DNA from 4 places in the Methylobacterium sp. Leaf111 genome. Region 3 is predicted to be linked to each of the others. Evidence: riboswitches for the same ligand, from Rfam matches in the RefSeq annotation. Region 3 holds a riboswitch; each other region holds the start of a gene.
The links. Region 3 has a riboswitch for cobalamin ahead of ASF41_RS11295 (TonB-dependent siderophore receptor). Riboswitches for the same ligand answer to the same signal wherever they lie in the genome.
Positions count from the first base shown of each region.

Region 1: another riboswitch for cobalamin. It lies ahead of ASF41_RS05725 (TonB-dependent siderophore receptor); the one in region 3 lies ahead of ASF41_RS11295 (TonB-dependent siderophore receptor).
Region 2: another riboswitch for cobalamin. It lies ahead of ASF41_RS15445 (TonB-dependent receptor); the one in region 3 lies ahead of ASF41_RS11295 (TonB-dependent siderophore receptor).
Region 4: another riboswitch for cobalamin. It lies ahead of ASF41_RS03475 (CbtB-domain containing protein); the one in region 3 lies ahead of ASF41_RS11295 (TonB-dependent siderophore receptor).

Region 1 is NZ_LMNE01000004.1:19,405-24,887, reverse strand. Features, by position in the region: gene ASF41_RS05725 (TonB-dependent siderophore receptor) at 1-1,995, opposite strand, end outside; cobalamin riboswitch at 2,349-2,565, opposite strand; gene ASF41_RS05720 (DUF2934 domain-containing protein) at 2,737-2,925, shown strand; gene ASF41_RS05715 (XRE family transcriptional regulator) at 2,959-3,243, opposite strand; gene ASF41_RS05705 (hypothetical protein) at 3,964-4,209, shown strand; gene ASF41_RS05700 (hypothetical protein) at 4,242-4,622, opposite strand; gene ASF41_RS26425 (hypothetical protein) at 4,765-4,893, opposite strand; gene ASF41_RS05695 (Rmf/CrpP family protein) at 4,893-5,057, opposite strand; tRNA gene ASF41_RS05690 (tRNA-Arg) at 5,200-5,276, opposite strand.
Region 2 is NZ_LMNE01000034.1:73,313-78,795, reverse strand. Features, by position in the region: gene ASF41_RS15455 (FdhF/YdeP family oxidoreductase) at 1-769, opposite strand, end outside; gene ASF41_RS15450 (hypothetical protein) at 1,077-1,388, shown strand; cobalamin riboswitch at 1,465-1,667, shown strand; gene ASF41_RS15445 (TonB-dependent receptor) at 1,775-3,943, shown strand; gene ASF41_RS15440 (hypothetical protein) at 3,982-4,383, shown strand; gene ASF41_RS15435 (PepSY domain-containing protein) at 4,427-5,483, shown strand, end outside.
Region 3 is NZ_LMNE01000015.1:33,325-38,807, reverse strand. Features, by position in the region: gene ASF41_RS23700 (TIGR04255 family protein) at 6-830, shown strand; gene ASF41_RS24780 (hypothetical protein) at 827-1,354, shown strand; gene ASF41_RS24775 (hypothetical protein) at 1,390-2,019, shown strand; gene ASF41_RS11300 (recombinase family protein) at 2,309-2,992, opposite strand; cobalamin riboswitch at 3,357-3,569, shown strand; gene ASF41_RS11295 (TonB-dependent siderophore receptor) at 3,690-5,483, shown strand, end outside.
Region 4 is NZ_LMNE01000001.1:785,518-791,000, forward strand. Features, by position in the region: gene ASF41_RS03455 (cobyric acid synthase) at 1-23, opposite strand, end outside; gene ASF41_RS03460 (hypothetical protein) at 20-736, opposite strand; gene cobO (cob(I)yrinic acid a,c-diamide adenosyltransferase) at 736-1,335, opposite strand; gene cobU (bifunctional adenosylcobinamide kinase/adenosylcobinamide-phosphate guanylyltransferase) at 1,332-1,865, opposite strand; cobalamin riboswitch at 1,951-2,144, shown strand; gene ASF41_RS03475 (CbtB-domain containing protein) at 2,182-2,358, shown strand; gene ASF41_RS03480 (CbtA family protein) at 2,386-3,156, shown strand; gene ASF41_RS03485 (DUF1636 domain-containing protein) at 3,149-3,589, shown strand; gene cobW (cobalamin biosynthesis protein CobW) at 3,586-4,620, shown strand; gene cobN (cobaltochelatase subunit CobN) at 4,630-5,483, shown strand, end outside.

The DNA.
Region 1 (5,483 bases), on a different contig from region 3:
CACGTGCTGCAGGCCGACCCGGGCCTCCCAGGCCGGGGCGAAGGCGTAAGTGACCCAGAGGTTGCCGACGCGCTCCGGCACGTCGATGGGCTGGCGCCCGGCATAGGACACCACCGCCCCGCCGACCGCCTGGTCGAAGGTGTCGTACTGGGCGTGCAGCAGCGCCAGGTTGGCGTCGATGCGCCAGGCCTCGGAGAGGTGCAGGCTCAGGGCCGCCTCGACGCCGAGGGAGGATTGCTGCCCGACCTGGGTCGAGAGCGTCGGCTGGCCCGGTACCGCCGAGATCAGGTTGTCCTTGACGATGCGGTAGCCGGCCAGCGTCCACTCGGCCCGGCCGTCCCAGGCCACGCCCTTGGCGCCGACCTCCACCTGCTCGCCGGTGGAGAGCCGGAAGTTGGCGAGACTCTGCGACAGGGAGATCAGGCTGCCCACCGGATCGGTGGCGGTGGCGTACTGGGCATAGAGCGCCAGCAGCGGCGTCGGGTTGTAGACGGCGCCGAAGCGGTAGCTCAGCGCCCGGAAGTCGCGGTCGAAGGTGTTGCCGGTGACGAGGTCGGTCCGCTGCAGCACCGGCGCGTCGTAGCGCACGCCGGCCAGGAGCGAGACCTGGTCGGACAGGATCAGGCGGTTCTCGGCGAAGACCGAGGCCTGGCGCGTGCTGGTGGCGTAGGCGGGCCGGGCGCGGCCCTCGGCCGGGAACAGGCCCGGGTCGTAGGCGAAGGGATCGACGCTGGTGGTGGTGTCGAAGTAGAAGTTGTTGGTGTGCCGGAAGGCGATGTGGTTCACGTCGAACCCGGCCAGGAATTCGTTGCGGAAGCCGAACAGGGTGCCGCGGAAGGTGGCGTCGAGGCGATTCCCGATCTGCTCCTGCTGGTGGTAGATCTCGAGGTAGTCGGAGCGGTCGATCCGGCCGGTGCCGCGGTTGAAGGCGTATTGCTCCACGTCCCGCCACTGGCGCCGGCTCTGGAGCCGGTAGGCGGTGTTGCGGACCGTGACGTCGGCGCTCGGCGTCCACTCGGCGCGCAGTTGCGTCCAGTTGTCGGTCCAGAGGATCTGGGCGTCGCGGACGTTGTAGTTGTTGAACCGGAGGGCGTCGCGGATGCGCCCGTCGACGAGGGGCGTGCCCCAGTAGCGGGCCGGCTCCTGATAGCCGAAATCATGGCTCAGGGTGACGGCGAGGTCCGGCGTCGCCTGCAGGGTCAGGGCGCCCGAGACCGCGAGGTTGCGGAAGCTCCCGTCCGGGGCGATCCAGCCCTCGGCCCGGTTGCCGCTGATGTTGAGGCGGTAGGCGAGCGCCTCCCCGATCGGGCCGCCGGAATCCAGGGCCAGACGCGCCAGACCGTCCGAGCCGACCGCCGCGCGGGCCTCGTTGAGGGGCGTGAAGACCGGCTTCTTGGTGACGACATTGATCACGCCGCCGATGGCGCCGTCGCCGTAGAGCACGGAGGCCGGCCCGCGCAGCACCTCGATGCGCTCGACGTTCCAGGTGTCGAACGGGAAGGTGACGGTGCCGGCGCCCACGAACAGGCGGGTGCCGTCGTAGAGCTGCTGGATCGAGTTCGGGCCGGAAAAGCCCCGGGCCGTGAAGGCGCCGTTGCCGTTGCCCGGCGCCGCCACCGTGGTGATGCCGGTGGCGTTCTGGGTGACGGCCTCCGCCACCGTGTTCTGGCCGCGCAGCCGCGTGGTCTCGCCCGCGATCACGTCGACGCTGGCGGGGGTCTCCAGGGCCGTCAGGCCGAGGCGGCTGGCGCTGCGGCCGGGGCTGCGCAGGTTGAGCCCCTCGGCGGGCGCCGGGCCGCCCCGCCCGGAGCCCGCGACCTCCAGGGTATCCAGGGTGACGGCCGGGGGGACCTCCCGGGTCTCGGCCTCGGCGGAGATCGGCAGCAGGCCGCCGAGCAGGGCCGCCAGGGGCAGGACGTGTCGCGACGGCAAGGTCGGGCCTTGCCGCGACCCGCGCGCGTTCGCGGTTCGGGACGGGATGGGGGCGACGGGCATAGGGTAACGGGATGTGGGGTAACTGGACGTGGGGCAACCGGACATGGGGCAACCGAACAAGGGCGCGGGCATCGGTCGGGGCCGACCTGCCGTCTCCGCTAGACTGAATGTTATAACATTACAATTGGCAAGCGGGGCCCGGGGCCGGCGTGTCCGCGGCGCAGCCGTCACCGGGCCGCGCGGGGCGGCCGGAGGGAGCATGCGGGAGCAAGACTTGCGGGCGAGGACGGGCATCGACGGGACGGCTGACGCGACGAGTCGCGCGGAGTGGCACGTCACCGCGAAGAGGTCGGTCCGTTCGCGGCAAGCGAACGCCCCGACACCCACCAGGACACCCCGCCCGATGCGTTTCGCGTGTGACCACGACTGACGGCAGGTCTCCTGGCTCGCGGGTCACCGCCCTCCCATCGTCTTCCCAGGCCCGGGTCCTGACGGACCGTTCACCCAGTGACGTGTTGATGAGGAGCTCGCCGCTTACAGTTGCGGGGGCAGCCGCGGCCTCGGGCTCTCGCCCTCACCGCGTTCCCTTTTGATCCTCGTTAAAGAGGAACCGTCGCGGGTAAGCTAGGCCGTTTCCGGCGCCGCCGTCAAATCCCCCGGGGTTCGGCAGCCTGCCCTGCGAACGGGGCGACCGGGGCAGCCTCGCGCGGATCGGGGGACAAATCCCGCCGTGGAGCGTTGGCCCCGCAGGGAGAACCGGGCTGTGACGCTGTGACCGAGACTGAAGGAGCAGAGAGCACGATGTCCGAGGATGGGATCACTTTCGAGCGGATCCGCGAGCGCGCCCATGAGATCTGGGAGCGCAACCACCGCCCCGAGGGGTTCGAGGTCGAGTTCTGGCTGATGGCCGAGCGGGAGCTGCGGGCCGAGCGCGCCCGCAACGCCCCGAAGTCGGCCGCACAGGCGCAGGAGGACGCCGCCTGTCCCTGACGGCGCCGGGGACGGGCTCGGGGGCGGGTCGCCTCAGCCGCTCGCCGCCACCGCGTCGTGGTCCGCGAACAGGATCGCGTGGGTGAACGGGCCGTCGACGCGAATCGGGGCCCGGACGAGGGCCTTGACGGGGACGTCGCGGACGGCCGCCCAGGCGCGGTAGCAATTCGGTGGGATCCGTCCCCGTCCGGTCTCCAGCTGCGAGAGGACAGTGTCGTATTCGGCCCCGACCACAGTGGCGAGCGGGTGCCGGCATAGGCCGCGCGCCGCGCGCAGGGGCTTCAGGAAGCGACCGCCCTCCCGGCCCGGTTCCGACACCCCCGCCGAATCCGGGCGTTGGCGGTGAGCAGACACGTGGGACATCCCTCCTCAAACAGCATGGGGAGGGCGCGATCACGGCAGTACCGCAAATCCCTCGGAGAGCAGGACCCGGGCGCCTGATCGGAGGGCGCAGGCCCGGCCGGCGCCGCCGCGACGCCGCGGGCGGGGGCGCCGTTCGACGCGCCTGATCCGGCGGCGACCGCCGGGCTAGTCGGAAACAGTCCGGACTGCGCCGTGATCCGTGGATCGGGACTTTCCGTTCGGGAACGCTCCGTTCCCGCGTCGCCTGCGCCCGCACCGGATGTGCCGCGCGCCGTGAGGGCGCGGGCGACGCGGTCGGTGCTGAGCGACGGCTTAGCGCGCGATACGGCCCGTGCGGGCGACGGCGATCGCCTTCGGGTTCTTCATCGAGCGGTTGCTGGAGAAAACCAACGATCCCGAACCGCGTGTCGACGGGCCCGCGATCCCGCCGCGGCGGGCCGCCTTCGGCCGCGCCGTGCACGGGGTCTCGACCCTCACGATCCTGGGGCTGAGGTTCGGACTGACTCTAGCCTGGGTCGTCTTCCTGTGTTGGGTCGCTCACGGAGTGCTAAGGTTGATAATGGACTAACGACCGCAGTGCAGCTGAAATTGTGCAAAGCACAAAAGTGCTGTTTATTTCCGCTTGTGTCCTCTCAATACCTAGGTAGTCTACCTTCCGGTGTCGTTGGTGCGCAAATGCTTCTGATCTGTTTTGCCTCGCTCGGAGCTGCCGCAAGCCAGGCCGTGCGCCTGCCGGGTCTTCTGGTGATCGTATCGCTGATGGCGGTGGCGATCGGTATCGAGGGGGCCCTGGAGCAGCGTGCCCTCGCGATCGTCCTGACCGATGCGATCTGGATGCTCGTGGCGGTGGAGGCGTCCTATGTCGCGGCCTCGCTGCTCTGGACGTCCGAGGCCTCGCCCGCCGAACCCCGGAAGGCGTGAACCTTCGGGGCGTCCGGCTGAGCCGGCGCGCCCTACCGGAACGGGGGCTCGGGCTTGAGCAGATAGCGGGCGACGATCGTGCCGCCCAGCGCGCCGAGGAGCGCGCCCGATCCGCTGGCCATAGCGTCGATGACCTGCGCGGTCCGGCCGGGCACCCAGCGCTGGCCGATCTCCATGACGACCCCCAGGACGGTGAGCGGCACGCCGATCCGCCACCAGCGCAGCGCGGCACCGTATCCGAGGACGAACAGGCCGGCGGTCCCGCCATACGCGATGGCGTGCTCGACCTGACCCAGCAGGGAGGTGCGCGCCTCCCAATCCCGCGGAATCCAGGAGAGCCAGACCAGGGTTCCCACGCTCAGCCAGGCCGCCGCGCGGACGAGCCTTGAAAGGGCGGTCAGACGTGGCGACATACGTGTTCCGAACCTTTCCGATCTGTCCCCTACCCCCACGGGCCGTCCCCGGGGCGGGCGCCGGGGGCGACGGGACCCTGCCGCCGGCCGGCGCCGACGCGGGCGCGCGTTTTTCCCGATGGAGTCCGGTGCCGCTGCGCCCCTACGGGCGGTCCACGGGCCGGGTGGTCGCCCGACGGTTCGCCTTGAGAAGCTTGCCGATCACGATGCCGGCCGGGACGGACAGGAGGGTCCAGAGGCGCAGGACGTGGAGGAGGCGGAGGAAGACCATCACGCGCCCTCCCCCGCCTTCATGGCGGCGTCATACCCCGCCATCCACTGGGCGTGCGCCTGCGTGCCCTCGGCATAGGGGCAGTCCTCCCGGCGCAGGCCCTTGCCGGGGGCGTAGAACCCCAGCGCGTAGTGATCCAGGTTGTCGTCCGGGGGCTCTGTCATGGGCGGGAAGATAGGGCGCGCGGAAGGGCCTCCAAGGGCCCGACGCGTCCACGCCTCATCGGCGCGACGGAGTCCCGCCGGCATCCGCATCACGCTGTCAGGTGGAGAATTTGTCTTTCCCAGCAAAGGCTTCGGAAAGAAATGGCGCGCCCGAAAGGATTCGAACCTCTGACCCCCAGATTCGTAGTCTGGTGCTCTATCCAGCTGAGCTACGGGCGCCTGCGACCGGTGGGGGTTGGTGCCGCCCCCGGTGTGAGCGGGTGTTTAGAGGCTCCTTTTTGCGCTGGCAACCCTGGCCGGACAGATTTTTCGCGGCGGTGCGCTTCACCATCCGTTCGGGGAGGGCGCGCGCGGGCACGACGTCCGGCCTCCCGGCGGGCGATCCCCTATCTCGTTCTTCGAACGCAGGCTCGTCTCGGTCGGAAG
Region 2 (5,483 bases), on a different contig from region 3:
CGAAGCGCTCCAGCCCGCGCTCGCGCACGGGATTGAACACCACGACCTTCGCGCCGCGCTGGGCCGCCCGCCGCAGGTCGCCGAGCATGCGCGGATGGTTGGTGCCGGGGTTCTGCCCAACGACGAAGATCGCGTCGGCTTTCTCGAAATCCTCCAGCAGCACGGTGCCCTTGCCGACGCCGATGGCCGCCTGGAGGGCGATGCCGCTGGCCTCGTGGCACATGTTGGAGCAGTCGGGGAAGTTGTTGGTGCCGTAGTGCCGGGCGAAGAGCTGGTAGACGTAGGCGGCTTCGTTCGAGGCGCGGCCCGAGGTGTAGAACTCGGCCTGGTCCGGGTGGTCGAGCCCGCGCAGGGTGGCGCCGATTTCCGCGAAGGCGGCGTCCCAGGTCGTGGCGACGTAGCGGTCGCTGGCCGCGTCGTAGCGCATCGGATGCGTCAGGCGGCCCTCGCCCTCCAGGGCGTAGTCGGTCCAGCCGCGCAGCGCGCTCACGGTGTGCTTGGCGAAGAACTTCGGCGGCGTGCGCTTGTCGGTGGCCTCCCAGGACACCGCCTTCACGCCGTTCTCGCAGAACTCGAACGAGGACCCGTGCGCCGGATCGCCCCAGGCGCAGCCGGGACAGTCGAAGCCGTCGGGCTGGTTGGCTTTCAGCATCGCGCGCGCACCCGACAGGGGCGCCCGGCTTCCCAGCAGGTGCTTGCCGCAACTTTTCAGGGCCCCCCAGCCGCCAGCCGCGGAGGAGCGCTTCGGGGTCGCGACCGGATGATCCATGACGGGGTCCTGAGGGGCAGGGCTCGCATGGCCGACGATCGGCCGCGAAGCGGAGCAGTCTCGCCCCAGCGATATCGCGATGCACAGTGCGCGCTCAATCGCGCGAAAACGCAGGCCAGTCATGCCGTTAGGGGTCCCATGCGTTTTTTGCAGAGCCGATGAAGACCGGGTTAAAACCGTTCAAGGCCGCAATGCGGACAATCGGGACCTTCCTCTCCGGCCCCGGTCCCTGGCGGACGGCGGGTCGATCGCCTAACCCTCGGGCCGGATCGGCCGCTGGAAAGCGGGGAAGACGGGAGCGGGGGAGATGCGGACGCCGGTGAGGATCTTCGCGGCGGCGGCCGTCGGCCTCGCGGTCGGCCTCGCGTTGATGGCGCATGACCGGCAGATCGGCGCCGAATGGGCCGTGTCGGCCGAGCAGATCGCCGACGCGCAGGCCTACGGCAAGCCCGGCGTGGAGCTTCCGCCGGGCCACATGGTGACCGCGCCCCAGCGCAGCGAGGGCGCGGAGCGCCTTCCCCTGAAATGGATCCTCCTCGGCCTCGCGGCCGGTGGCGCCGTCCTGGCCGGCACGGGCCGCCGGCGCGCGCCGGCGCGGAAACCGGATGACCGACCCTGACGCCCGACGCCTGTCGCCTGCCGGGCACACCCGCCCGAAAACCCCGCGTGGCCATTGACGCCGTCGCCGCGTGTCGGGCTTCCTGGCGTCGGACGGTTCCTCCCCGGAGGATCAAAAGGGAACGCGGTGAGGAATTTTGCTCCAACGCCGCGGCTGCCCCCGCAACTGTAAGCGGCGAGTTCCTCATCAGCACGTCACTGGGTGTCTCGACATCTGGGAAGACGATGAGAGGGCGGTGACCCGCGAGCCAGGAGACCTGCCGTCAGTCGTGGTCACACGCGAAACGCATCGGGCGGGGTGTCCTGGTGGGTGTCGGGGCGGATGCCGTGCGGCATCCGGGCCGGCCTCGTTCGCGGTGACGTGCCACAGACGTCGCCCGAGGTCCCATGTCGTCCTCCCGTTCTCGATCGTTTCCCCGTTCACGGCCCACCGCCCGATCCTGGCTCCTCGGCGCCTGCGCCGGTTTCCTGCCCTACGGCGCCGGGATTCCGGACGCGTTCGCCGAGACTGCGCAGGCGGACCTCGCCGAATTGTCCGTGACCGCCGAGGCCCCGGCCAGCGGTGGCCGCGGGCCAGCCGCCCATGCGGGATTCGTCGGCGGCGTCACCGGCATCGGCGGCGGCCTCCGCAGCGTCGATGCGGCGAGCGCCGGCGTGATCTCGGGGGCGGCACTCAACAGCCGGCCGATCACCCGGCCCGGCGAGGCGCTCGAGAGCGTGCCCGGCCTCATCGTCACCCAGCATTCCGGGGAGGGGAAGGCCAACCAGTTCTTCCTGCGCGGGTTCAACCTCGACCACGGCACCGACATCGCGCTTCACGTGGACGGCATGCCGGTGAACATGCGCACCCACGCTCACGGCCAGGGCTATGCCGACCTGAATTTCCTGATCCCGGAACTCGTCGGCGCGGTCGAATTCCACAAGGGACCCTACTTCGTCCGCGACGGCGACTTCGCCTCTGCCGGCTCGGTGCGGATCGACTATCTCGACACGGTCGCGCGCAACCTCGCGCTGACGTCGCTCGGCAGCTTCGGCTACAAGCGCGCCCTCAGCATCGCCTCCGCGCCCCTCGGCGAAGGCCACCTGCTCGTGGCCGGCGAGGCCCAGACCTATGACGGCCCCTGGGACGTGCCCGACCGCCTCGCCAAGCTGAACGCCGTCGTCCGCTACAGCCAGGGCACGGCCCTCGACGGCTTCGCGCTGACCGGCATGGCCTACTGGGCCAAGTGGAACGCCACCAACCAGATCCCGGAGCGCGCCGTGGCGGAGGGGATCATCGGCCGCTTCGGCTCCCTGAATCCCACGGACGGTGGCGACACCGGCCGCTTCTCCCTCTCGGGCCGCTGGAGCCGGACGAGCGACGCCGGCATCACCCGGGCGAGCGGCTACGTCATCCGCTACGGCATGAACCTGTTCAACGACTTCACCTACTTCCTCAACGATCCGGTGAACGGCGACCAGTTCCGCCAGCGCGACAGCCGGGTGCTCGGCGGCGGCGAGGTCAGCCACACCGTCGAGGGCACCCTGTTCGGCTTGGCCGTGGAGAACGAGATCGGCCTCCAGACCCGCACCGACGCCATCCGGGTCGGCCTGTTCAACACCACGGCGCGGCAAACCCGCTCGACCGTGCTCGATGACCGGGTGCTGGAGGCGAGCGCGGCCCTCTACGTCGAGAGCCGGATGCGCTGGACCGACTGGCTGCGCACCAGCGTCGGCGTGCGCGCCGACGGGTTCTCCGCCGATGTCCGCTCGGACACGCCGGCCAATTCCGGCACGGCCCGGGACGGGATCGTCAACCCGAAGCTCGGCCTCGTGCTGGGACCCTGGTTCGACACCGAGGTGTTCGTGAATTACGGGGGCGGCTTCCACTCGAACGATGCCCGCGGCGTCACCGCGACGGTGGATCCGGCGAGCCCGCTCTTCAACATCAGCCGCTCGCCCTTCCTCGTGCCTTCGACGGGCTCGGAGATCGGCCTGCGCAACCGCAGCCTCGCCGGGCTGGAGACGGCGGTGACGCTGTTCCAGCTCGACTTCGCCTCCGAGAACCTGTTCCAGGGCGACAGCGGCACCACCGAGCCGAGCCGTCCCACCCGCCGCTTCGGCGTCGAATGGACCAACCGCTACGCAGTGACGCCCTGGCTTTCCCTGGAGGGGGACCTGACGGTGACGAATGCCCGCTTCGCGGATCACGACCCCGTCGGCAACCGGGTCCCGGAGGCGCCCACCACCATTGCCTCGGCCGGTTTCACCTTCGGCGAGGGGCCGGGCTGGTTCGGAGCGATGCGCCTGCGCTACTTCGGGCCGCGGCCGCTGATCGAGGACAATTCGGTGCGCTCGCGCCCGACGGCGCTGGTCAACGGGCGGGTCGGCTACAACTTCGACAACGGAATCAGCCTGTCCCTCGACGTGTTGAACCTGACCAACGCCCAGGCCGATCAGATCACCTACTTCTACACCTCCCGTTTGCCCGGCGAGGCGGCGGACGGCGTCGCGGACCGGCACTTCCACCCCGTCGAGCCGACGGCGGTACGCCTGACCCTGGCGGGGCGGTTCTAGATCACATGCCGGGTGAAAGTCTGTGAGATGACTTTGCCATGTTGACGAAGCGTGGAACCACAGCTTACGCGGCTGTCATGCGTACTTGGCGGCCAGATTGGGGATTCTGCCGTGCGGTCATCGCCCTGACCGTCCTCTACGCGCTTTGCCTGCAGGCGTTGCTGGGCTCCATGGCGCCCGTGCCCCAGCTGAGCTTCAACACCATCATCTGTGCCGAACACGCCGGAACGGACGCTCCGGCGGACGCGGCACTGCCCTGTCGTCATTCGTGCTGCACCCTGGTGCAAGCCGTCATGGTGCCCGTTCTGGTTCTCGCCTTCGTCGCCGTGCGCTGGTCGCCCGGCGATGCGGTGCTCCGCGCCTGGCGGACCGGAGACCCGGGAACCGCACGGGCGCCGCCCGATCCATCCGTCAGTCCCCGAGGTCCGCCGACCGCCTGATCGATCCGTTTGTCCCAGATCGCTCCGTGCCGGACCCCCAACCATGTCTCAGTCCCTCCAGGGTGACGCGACGGCCTTCCGCGCCGTCGTTTCTGCCCGCCCGATGCAGGATGCCGTCTATCGCGCCGTCTGGCGCTGGCACTTCTACGCCGGCCTGCTCTGCCTGCCCGTCCTGATCCTGCTCTCGGTCACCGGCTCGCTCTACCTGTTCAAGGACGAGGTCAACGCGACCCTGTTCGCGTACCGGACAAGGGTCGCCGTGCAGGCGAGCTCGCCCGTGGGTGTGGACGTCCTGCTGTTCAACGCCTCCGAGGCCGTGCCGACCGCCGTACCGGTCTCGTTGACCGAGCCCGCCGATCCGTCCGCCTCCGCGGTCGTGACGATGGCCGAGGGATCCCGCAGGATCCTGGTCTATCTCAACCCATACGACGGCTCGGTGCTGGACCGGGTCGCCCGGGACGACGAGTTCATGATGGTGGTGCGAGGCCTGCACAGCCTCGCCTACTTCGGACCGGTGGCCAACGGACTCATCGAGGTCGTGGCCGGGTTCACGATCATCCTGGTTCTGACGGGCTTCTATCTCTGGTGGCCGCGCCAGCAGGGCGGCGGGGTCGTGCGCCTCCGCGGCACGCCGCGCAGGCGCGTGTGGTGGCGCGACCTGCACGCCGTCACCGGCTTGGTCGCCGGGGCCGGAATCTTCTTCCTCGCCCTGACCGGGCTGCCCTGGTCGGCCTGGTGGGGCCAGCATCTGCGCACCTGGTCCAACGCGGCCGGCGTCGGGCAGCCCAGCGCCCTCTGGGCCAACAAGCCCGTGTCGACCGTGCCCATGCGGGAGATGCTCACCACCACCGGATGGGCCATGGAGGACGCTCCGCTTCCGACCTCGCAGCCGGCCGCCACCCCCACCATCGGGCTCGCGCGCGCCGTCGACATCCTGCGAGCCCTCAGGATGCCGCGCGGCTTCGAGGTCTCCCTGCCGTCGGGGGAGACCGGCGTCTACGCCGCGGCCGCCTACCCGAAGGACGTGACGGGGCAGCGGATGATCTCCCTCGACCAGTACACCGGCACGCCGCTGGTCGACGTCCGGTTCGCGGACCTTG
Region 3 (5,483 bases):
GAGCCATGAGCGGCATGTTCGATCCAGTTCATGCAGCGCATGCTATCGAACGAGTAAGTGCGGCCATCGAGTTCACCGCACCGACAAGCGGAAACGATTGGCTTGGCATATTCGACAGCCTCTGTGAGTGTTCTCGAATACTCGAGCTTCCAAAATTCGAAGACATCACGGCCTTTTTGCCTCAGGCCAGCGCGGTGCCGGGGTTGGTACCAAGTTTCACTATGAACGTTATGCCCGGCGCGCGATTTGTTCGGCAGTCATCCGAAGGAAAAGATTTGCAGGCGTTGTATGCTAATAGGTCCGCGGTCCAATTAGAGAGCACGCAATATATTCGGTGGGAAGGTTTTGAAGAGGTTTTAAAGGAAGTCGTTGATCGAGTGGTTTCGTCCTTCCCAGAGAGTGCCCAGATCGCTCAGGTCAGGTTGGATTATCTGGATAGGTTTATCGAGAGAGACGCGAGCGAGCCGCGTGCTAGCTGGCGAGAAGTTTTGCGTGAAGGCGACCACATCTCTCCCGATCATTTGGACCGCGAAACCGCATGGCATACCCACGTGGGCTGGTTTGAAGACGATGGTGAAATTGGTCGCCTGTTGCTCAACCTAAATGCTGATGCTTTTGCTGAGCCGGTGGACGCCGCACCCACTCCTCGTTCAATCGCAGTTTACTCCTTAGTTAGCTCGATCACGCCGGGCTCACTCACTCGGGAAACAGAAGCGATTATGAAGCGTTTTAATGTGCTCCATAACCGCTCGAAAATCGCTGTGCGTTCTATCTTGACGACGGGCATGCAAAGCCGCATTTCCATAGATATGGACGAGAGAACCGCATGAGCCCTCCGGCCCTTCCCATTCTCAACCAATCCGTCGATATGAGCGAGTTAGCTCGCGACGCGGCAGTGCATTACCGGTCCGCTATTTCTGGTCTGTCGCACCAGGTTGGGACAGAACAATCCAGCGGCGATTTTTCGGGTTACCCTAAATTCGATCGGTTTCGCCGTGAGACCCGTTCAGCGGAAAATGCCATTGTTTCGGTACGTGGACTGAAGCGTTACGGTGCAGGGTGGAATGGTTTCGGCGCCGAGGCACCACGCGAGGCCGCAATTCGAGATAGCCTTGAGTTTCTGAGTCGCACGAGCTCGGATGCAGTTTTCCAGGTCGACCTGGACGAGGATGGAGCTGTTAATCTCGCGGTTGACGTTGCTGACGTACGCATTTTGCTGACCTTCGAGGGTGATGGGCGAATCGCGTTATCGAGGCGGACTGCGTCAGCTTGGCTAGACATGGGCACTTATCCGATTCGTGGCAGCGTAGGTCGTGCGGCCCCCGATGTTGAACGTCTAATAAGCGGCGTATAGCGAAACGTCTTATGGCGAGTAGCCCGACGCCCTGCATGGCGTTCGCTCATCTCTTCGACGCTCAACAGCGGCCTACTTCGTTCGCTGCTACGATCGATGACCCGCCCGGCTCTTTCCGCTGCGAAATGCACGCGGTTAGCTCACGGTCTCAGGGAAATCCCGTCAGCAATCATGAAATTCTTGCTCGTGTTGTTATTGGCCCAAAAGGTTTAAAGGGGGATGGTCCCCTCGGTCTCGCAGACTCAGTCGCAAGCGAGATGTATAGGGCGGGGCTTTCTACTCTTCGTATTCCTGCAGATGGCAGTGCCGAAGATATTGCGAAGCTAGCTCGTTATCTAGTCCACCAGGCAGCCGCTTCTATTTCGGTTGGCGACGAAGCTTTCTGCGCGGGAGTGCTGGAATTTACCTGCGAAACCGTTCGGACTTTCTACGTTCCGCCTTGGACAATGCAGATGGTCGGAGCTTATGAATCTCCGGAGGTTGAGTATCCAAGCCACAGTGACGTTCTACAAGCTGTAAATCTTTTTCCATCGAAAAATCAGTCTAAGAACTGGGCTCGCAATTTCTTGTTTGACCAGGGCGTAAAATTTATACCCGCTGATAAATACGAGCGGGCAGATATTCGCGGTATCAGCTCACCCGGACGCTATGAGCCGCCGGTTTAAGTTCGGTCGAAGTGAGACCCCTCGAAGAAGCGTATGACTCGATGGGGTAATTCGGCATTCTCAATTCGAGGGTGAAATTCACTCTGGGATTTTTCGGCGGTGTGCCCTTTTAGGAAATACCCCCTGGGTGGGGGCGAACCGAGTTTTTTGTCTGGACAAGGTTTGTACGGCCCGTTCGCAGGACGGTCGCGCGTGACGCCCATTATTTTGACGGCGGCCGAGCCTCTTGCCCGGGGTGGGGGGCTAAAACCCGATTTTCTCTTAGAAATTGGCGGGGACGGCCTGAGTTTCAGCCTGCCCGGCTCAACAGGCGGCCAACCTGCACGGCTGACCAATCGCCTCCGCGAGCCGTTGGTACACGCCGGGCATTCAACTCCGCAGCAATCCTCCGGTGCGAGATGGTTCCGCTTGCCTGGATAGAGGACACCACGGGCAGGACGTTGGCCGCGAATGCGTCGGCCCCCGCCCGGTTCGCGCTGGCGCCCTTCGCCTGTGCCTCTAATAGGTTGGTGTGGTTGCCAAGGCGCACACCCTGCAACTTTTTAGCCGCGAGCGCTGCCTTTGTCCGGCTGGCGATCATGGCCCGCTCCTTCTCGGCCAACGCGGCGTAGACGTGCAGCATGAAGGGATCAGCGTCGGCCCCTAACTCGGCCACGATGAAGAGCACCCGCTGCGCCATCAGGCCGGCGATGAAGGCTACGTCGCGGGACAGGCGGTCCAGCTTGGCAACCACAACGGCGCACTTCGCCTTGCGGGCCGCAGCCAGGGCTGCCGCGAGTCTAGGCCGGCGCTCCAGCGCGTCGGCACCTTTTCCGGTCTCGACTTCCTCAAACTCCACGACCACCATGTAGCCGTTGGCCTGCGCAAACGCCTGGACGGCCGCGCGCTGCGCCTCGAGGCCGAGCCCACTCTTTCCTTGCCGGTCGGTGGAGACCCGGAGGTAGGCGACCAGGGGGCGAATGGCGTCGGGCATCGGTGTGTCTCGGGCTCCTGTGACAACACCATACGTCCGTATAGAGTTGTGCAATAGACGCGTAGCGAGGGTAATCGTGTCTGAGCGTCTAACTAGACTGAGTCTCGTGAGGGCGTGGCGTCGTCCTTCACCGTCCGCCCACGACCCTTTGCAGGTCCTCCGAAGGTCCGCTTTCCGGCAACCTGATGAACGAAGATGAACGACCACAATGGGTGGTTATGCGAAGGTCTGCTTTCGGGCCGAATTTTTGAAAAGCGGACGCTGCATAGCACCGAGGCAAACCTTCGTAAGTGCTGACCTGTAACCTTCCAGGCACACATCGTCGGAAAGCCTTTGCGTGCCATTGACGGCGGACGCTTTGATCGCGCTCCTTGTCCCCGACGGTTCCTCCCCGGAGGATCAAAAGGGAACGCGGTGAGGATGAGGTCCGAAAGGGCCTCCCCGAAGCCGCGGCTGCCCCCGCAACTGTAAGCGGCGAGCCCATCATCAACACGTCACTGGGTCTTCGGGCCTGGGAAGACGATGAGAGGGCGGTGACCCGCGAGCCAGGAGACCTGCCGTCAGTCGTGGTCACACGCGAAACGCATCGGGCGGGGTGTCCTGATGGGTGTCGAGGCGTTCGGCTGTCCTCACGACAGGCAAGCGCCCAGGCCTCGTTCGCGGTGACGTGCCACAGACGTCGCCCGAGGCTTGTCCCGTGTCCTCCCCCTCCCGAACCGCGTGCCTGCGCACGCTCGCGCTCGCCTGCGCCGCCCTGCCGGCTCCCGTCCTCGCGCAACAGGCCGCCGCGCCATTTGCGAACGTGCCCCGGGGAGGCGAGGCCGCGGTCTCGCTATCCGAACTATCGGTTTCCGCCACGGGCGTGCCGACCCCAATCGACCAGGTCGGTTCCAGCGTCACCGTACTTACCGCCGGCACGCTGGAAGCCCAGCAGCGCCGCACCGTCCCGGATGCCCTCCAGCAGGTCCCCGGCCTCAACGTCGTGCAGACCGGCGGCCCGGGCGGTCAGACCTCGGTATTCATTCGCGGCTCGAACTCGAACCACGTGAAGGTCCTTATCGACGGCATCGACGCCACCGATCCGTCGAACCCCAACGGATCGTTCGACTTCGGACAGCTTCTAACCGACGACCTCTCGCGTATCGAGGTGCTGCGGGGTCCACAGAGCGGCCTCTACGGCAGCGACGCCATCGGAGGCGCGATCTCCTTCACGACGAAACGTGGCGAGGGACCGGCCAGGGCGAGCCTGCGCATCGAGGGCGGGTCGTTCGGGACCTTCAACCAAAGCGGCAGGATCAGCGGGTCGGAGGACGGCTTCGACTATTCGGTCTCGATCCAACACTTCCGTGCGGCGGCGACCCCGGTGACGCCGCCGAACCTCGTCCCGCTCGGACGCCCGATCCATCCAAACTTCTACGACAACGAGACCGTTTCGGCGAAGTTCGGCTACCAGTTCACCGACACGTTCCGGGTCAACTCGGTCACGCGATTCATCAATTCGCGACTTCTGTTCACCGGCACCGACTTCAGCACCTTCCCGGCCTTCCCGGCAGCGTTCCGGAGCGCTGCCGACGTGCAGCAGGTCTTCACCCGCAACGAGGCCGAGTGGACGCCGTTCGCCGGCTTCCACAACCTCTTCGCCATCAACTACTCGAACCTCTACAACCGGCAGCAGGGCCCTCTCGACCCGCTGGCCACCCCCGACGCGACCACGGGATTGGGCGAGCGCACCCGCTACGAGTACCGCGGCGACTACCTGCTCTCGCCGGGCAATTTCGTCCTGTTCGGGGCGCAGCGTGACGAGGAGACCCTGTTGACCACCGACCCGAGCCCGTTCGGGGCCGGCAACCTGCGGGCACGCAACGGCAACACGGCCGGCTACGGGGAGGTGCAGCTGACGCCCTTCGAGCGAGCGTCGTTCGTGGCCAACATCCGCCACGACGAGAACGACGCCTTCGGGCCGGCCACCACCTTCCGCGTCGCGCCGAGCTACGTCATGTCCGTCACCGAGACCCGGATCAAAGGCAGCGTCGGCACCGGCTTCAAGGCGCCGACCCTGAGCCAACTGTTCCAGAGTTTCCCCGCCTCGAACTTCTTCGCCAACCCGAACCTCCGGCCGGAAGAAAGCCTCGGCTACGATGCGGGCATCGAGCAGCCGCTGGGGGACCGTATCCTCGTCGGCGCGACCTACTACGCCAACGACTTCAAGAACCTCATCACCGCGAATGCGACGTTCACCTCGAACGAGAACGTCGGCCGGGCCGTATCCTACGGGGCGGAAGCCTTCGTCGCTGTCCGGTTCTCAGATACCCTCACCGGCCGGATCGACTACACCAACACGGTGACCAAGAACGAGATCACCCACCAGGAGCTCCTGCGCCGGCCCCGTCACAAGGGCAGCGCGACGGCCTTCTGGACACCCCTCCCGGGGCTGACCGTCAGCGGCACCGTGCTCGTGCTGGGCCACTTCGTCGACGGCAACCGGGACTTC
Region 4 (5,483 bases), on a different contig from region 3:
TGGATCATGAGGGCGTGGGTCATGGCTGCGGCCCGTCCGACGGGGATGCGGCGCAGGCCGGATCGGCGGGCCGCGCGGCGCGACGAAAGGCCAGGATGGCGGCCCCGTAGGTCTCGACCACCTCCGAGAACGGCACGCGCTCCGCCGTGAACAGCACGGCCCGGTGCCGGAACAGATGGTCGGGAATCGCGAGGTCGCCGCAGGTCGACGCCGGGGGCGGCGCCTGCTCCCACCCTTGCGGCAGGGGCTGCCACAGGAGTTCCGCCCCGATGGTCTGCCGCGTCGTGCCGAGGGCCTGGACCGCCCGGCCGAACGGCGTGTCGGTGGTCTCGAGCAGGCGGTTCATCTCCGGGGTCAGGCGCTCGGGCACGTACCAGTTGTCCGCCTCCGACAGGACGTGGTCGCCGCAGGCGAGCCGCACCTGACGGTAGCGGAGGACGGTGTCGGGGCCGGCATTCAGGCGCCGGCGCGTCTCCTCCGAGGCGGGCTTGTCCGCGCCGCGCTGCCGATTCGCCGCGAGCCGCGGCGTCGCGGCCATGCCGTGCTCGGTGCACCAGCCTTCGAGGGTCGCGGTGGCGGAGCGGCTGGCGAGCAGCCGGGCGTTCAGGCCCTCCACCACCGCCAGGGCCTCGACGCGGCCGAGATAGCTGGCCGGCCAGGCCGGCGCGGTTTCAGCGTAGGCCGGATGGATGCCCGACAGGACAAGGAGCCCGACCGGGCCGAGGACGAAGCGCATCAGAATTCGATGCCCACCTGCGCCTTCACCCCGGCGGCGAAGTGATGCTTCACGACCGCCATCTCGGTGACGAGGTCGGCGGCCTCGATCAGGGCCGGCTTGGCGTTGCGGCCGGTGACCACGACGTGGAGGTCCGGTCGGCGCGCCCGGAAGGCCGCCACCACGGCCTCGAGATCCAAGTAGTCGTAGCGCAGGGCGATGTTGAGCTCGTCCAGCACCACGAGGCGGATCGTCGGATCGGCCATGAGGTCGAGGGCCTTGGCCCAGGCGTGCTCGGCGGCGGCGATGTCGCGGGCCTTGTCCTGGGTTTCCCAGGTGAAGCCCTCGCCGAGGGTGTGCCAGTCGATCCGGTCGCCGAAGGCCGTGAGGGCGTGCTTCTCGCCGGTGTCCCAGGCACCCTTGATGAACTGCACCACGCCGACGCGCCAGCCGTGGCCCAGCGCCCGCAGCATCAGCCCGAGGGCCGCCGTGGTCTTGCCCTTCCCCGGCCCGGTGTTGACGATGAGGAGCCCCTTCTCAATCGTCTTCTCCGCCACCTCGGCATCCTGGACGGCCTTGCGCTTCTCCATCTTTTCGCGATGGCGGTCGGCGTCGGTCATGGGGTGGCTCCGGGTTGGGGTTTCACGATCAGGGGCAGGCCCGCCACCGTGAGGACGACGCGGTCCGCCTGGGCCGCGAGGCGCTGGTGCAGGCGCCCCGCCGCATCGCGGAAACGGCGGGCCAGCGCGTTGTCCGGCACGATCCCGAGGCCGACCTCGTTGCCCACCAGGACCACCGGGCCGGAGGCCGCCGCGCAGGCCGCGAGCAGCGCGGCGGTGGCGGCGTCCACGTCGGCCTCCGCCAGGATCAGGTTGGTGAGCCAGAGGGTGAGGCAATCGACCAGCACCGGCCCGGTCGCGGCGGCGACCGCCTCGGGCAGGGCGAGCGGCACGTCCTGCGTGATCCAGCCGTCCGGGCGGCGGGCGCGGTGGAGCGCGATGCGCTCGCGCATCTCGTCGTCCCAGGCCTGGGCGGTGGCGAGGTAGAGCCAGGGCCGAGGCTGCGCCTCGATCAGCCCCTCGGCATGGGCGCTCTTGCCGGAGCGCGCGCCGCCGAGCACGAGGGTCAGTCTGGGTGGAGGATGCGGCATGCGGCCTGCTGTGCCCGAAATCGAGGTCCCGGGTCAAAGGCGGGAATCCGATCCGGGCCGCGTTGTCAGCAGATCGGCAACCGCGTAGAAGCGTGGACCGGACGGTGCCCCGGCGACGGGGTGAAAAGGGAATGCGGTGAGGGGGCGACCTCGAAACCGCAGCTGCCCCCGCAACTGTGAGCGGAGACGGGACTGCCATCAGCCACTGGAGCGATCCGGGAAGGCGGCAGGACCAGCGACCCGCGAGCCAGGAGACCTGCCGTCCTCCCGCTCGATGCTTGACGGCCGCCGGCGGGGCGGCCAGGAGATGAACCCGATGTCGACCAACACCCTCGTCCTGACCGGCACCCGCACCAACGAGCGCCTCGGCGCCGTGCTCGTGGCCGCCTTCCTCGGCCTCGGCCTCGTGTTCATGGCAGGCTTCGCCCCCGCGATGGCGCTGCACAACGCGGCGCACGACTTCCGCCACAGCCAGAACTTCCCCTGCCACTGAGCGTCTCCGCTTAAGGCAGACAATCCCATGATCATCCGGCTCGTGTCGGCGGCCCTGGTCGCCGGCTTCCTCGCGGCCGTCGTCGCGACGGGCCTGCAGCTCGCACTCACCTCGCCGCTCATCATCGCGGCCGAGCGCTACGAGACGCAGGCCTCCGCCGCCCCCGTTCGGCCGACCCCCGCCTCGCTGATCGTCCGCGTCCATGGCGGTCACGATCACGGCACCAAGGATCCCTCGGTGGCGGGCGGCGAGGTCGCGCCCGACTGGCAGCCCGGCCCCGGCCTGCCGCGCATGGCCTTCACCGCGCTCGCCACCCTGGTGGGCGGCGTCGGCTACGCGTTCCTGCTCGGTGCCGTGCTCCTGGCCTGCAACCGCGAGCCCAGCCCCGAGACCGGCCTGCGCTTCGCCATCGGCGGCTTCCTCGCGGTGGCGCTGGCCCCCGCCCTCGGCCTCGCGCCGGAACTCCCCGGGATGGAGGCCGCGCCGCTGGCCGACCGCCAGTTCTGGTGGGTGATGACCGCCGCGGCCACCGCCATGGGGCTCTACCTCATCGCGATCCGGCGGGCGCCGATCACCATCGCGGGCGGCATCGTGCTCCTCGTCGCGCCCCATCTCGCGGGTGCGCCGGAGGCGAGCCACGCCGCCTCGAACCTGCCGGCCTCCTACGCCGCGCAGTTCGCGGCGCGCTCGCTGGGCATCGCCTTCGTGTTCTGGGCGGTGATCGGGCTGGCCTATGGCTGGGCCTGGGGGCTGTTCGGCAAGACCCGGCCGACCCACGCGCGGCCGACCCATGCCTGACCACATGCCCAACCCGCGGCCTGACACGGACCACGCCGCCGTCACCCTCTACGTCTGCGCCACCTGCCGGACGGCCGGCGACGCCTCGGAGCCGCGGGCTGGCGCCCGCCTGCTCGCCGCGCTTCAGGACGCCGTGAGCGCCGGCGGCCACCCGGGCATCACGGTCGAGAGCGTCGAATGCCTCTCGGTCTGCAAGCGCCCCTGCACGGTGGCGGTGGCCTCGCAAGGCCGCTGGACCTACGTCTACGGCGATCTCGACCCGGTCGCGTCGGCCGGCACCATCCTGGACGGCGTGGCGCTCTATGCCGAGACGCCGGACGGCATCGTGCCGTGGAAGGCCCGGCCGCAGGAATTCCGCAAGGGCGTCGTCGCCCGCCTTCCCCCATTCCCGCCGCCCGTCGCGGCGCCCCCCCTTCCGGACGCCGCCGAATGACCCTCGTCGCCAAGATCCCCTGCACCATCGTCACGGGCTTCCTCGGGGCCGGCAAGACCACCCTGGTGCGCCACCTCGTGGAGAACGCGAACGGCCGGCGCCTCGCCATCATCGTCAACGAGTTCGGCGACATCGGCTTCGACGGCTCGTTCCTGGCCGCCTGCGGCATCGAGGGCTGCGGCGACGAGGACATCGTCGAGCTCGCCAACGGCTGCATCTGCTGCACCGTGGCCGACGATTTCGTGCCGGCCCTGAACAAGCTCCTCGACCGGGCCGATCCGCCCGAGCACATCCTGATCGAGACCTCGGGCCTCGCCCTACCCAAACCCCTGGTCCAGGCCTTCCAGTGGCCGGCGATCCGCTCGCGGGTGACGGTGGACGGCGTGGTCGCGGTCATCGACGGCCCGGCCGTGGCCGCCGGCTTCTTCGCCGACGATCCGGCGGCGCTCGCCGCCCAGCGCGCTGACGACGCAAGCGTCGACCACGACAATCCCCTCGAGGAGGTGTTCGAGGACCAGCTCCTCTGCGCCGACCTCGTGGTGATGAACAAGGCCGACCTCCTCGACGAGGCCGGGCGCGCCAAGGTCCGGGCCGAGGTCACCGAACACCTGCCCCGCGCGGTGAAGATGGTGGAGGCCGAGCACGGCCGCCTCGACCCGCGCGTGATCCTGGGGATCCAGGCGGCGGCCGAGGACGACCTCGACGCGCGTCCCTCCCACCACGGCGAGGGCGAGGACCACGACCACGACGACTTCGATTCGGTGGCGCTGCCGGTGGCGGCCACGGCCTCGGCCGAGGACCTGGCCATCCGCGTCGCCCGCGCCGCTGAGACGGAGGGCGTGCTGCGCATCAAGGGCTTCGCCGAGGTTACCGGCAAGCCGATGCGCCTCGTGGTCCAGGGCGTCGGTGCCCGCATCGCCCACCATTACGACCGCCCCTGGAAGTCCAGCGAGCTCCGCGACGGCCGCCTCGTGGTGATCGGCCTCAAGGGGTTCGACCAGGCCGCCGTCGCCGCCGCCTTGGCGGGATAAGCGCCCGCCATGCACCTGATCCGCATCGATACGGTCTCCCTCGACGAGGGCGAAGCCGCGATCGATCTCGGTCAGGCGCCGGGGGACATCGTCTTCCTGTCCTTCACCGATTCGGATCTCTTCGGCATGGCTGGCGCCCACGCGGCGGTCTTCCCGCCGGGTTCGGCCGGAGGCCCGACCCTGCGGCTCGCCAAGCTCGCGAAACTTCGCCACCCGATGTCGGTCGACCTCTACGTCGAGTCGGTGATCGCCCAGGCGCGGATGGTGGTGATCCGCTGTCTCGGCGGCCTCGATTACTGGCGCTACGGCATCGAGCGCGCCAGCGCGGCCGCCCGCGCCGCCGGGGTGGCGCTCGTGGTGCTGCCGGGCGACGACCGGCCCGACCCGCGCCTCGACGCCTATTCGACGAAGCCGGAGCTCGCCCCCGACTTCGACGCCTATTTCCGGGCCGGAGGCACGGCGAACCTGCGCCGCCTGGTCGGGCGCATGGCCGCCGCGATCGGATATCCCGCGGCGGTCGAGGCGCCCCTGCCCCTACCCCGCGGCTTCGTCTGCTGCCCGGGCTGCGGCCCCGTCGCGGACGGGCAGGCCCGCGCCGCCGGACGACCGTTCCAGACCGCCCCGGCCGAGGCGCCGCTGGCGCTGGTCGTGGTCTACCGGTCCAGCGTGCTCTCGGGCGACACCGCGCCGATCGCCGCGTTGGGCGCCGCGCTCCAGGCGCGCGGCCTTGCGGTGCTGGCCGTGGCGGTGTCGAGCCTGAAGGACCCCGCCGCGATCGCGCCCCTCCGGGCGGCCATCGCGGCGCATCGGCCCGCCATCGTCATCGCCTCCACCGCCTTCTCGGCGCGGGAGGATGCCGGGTT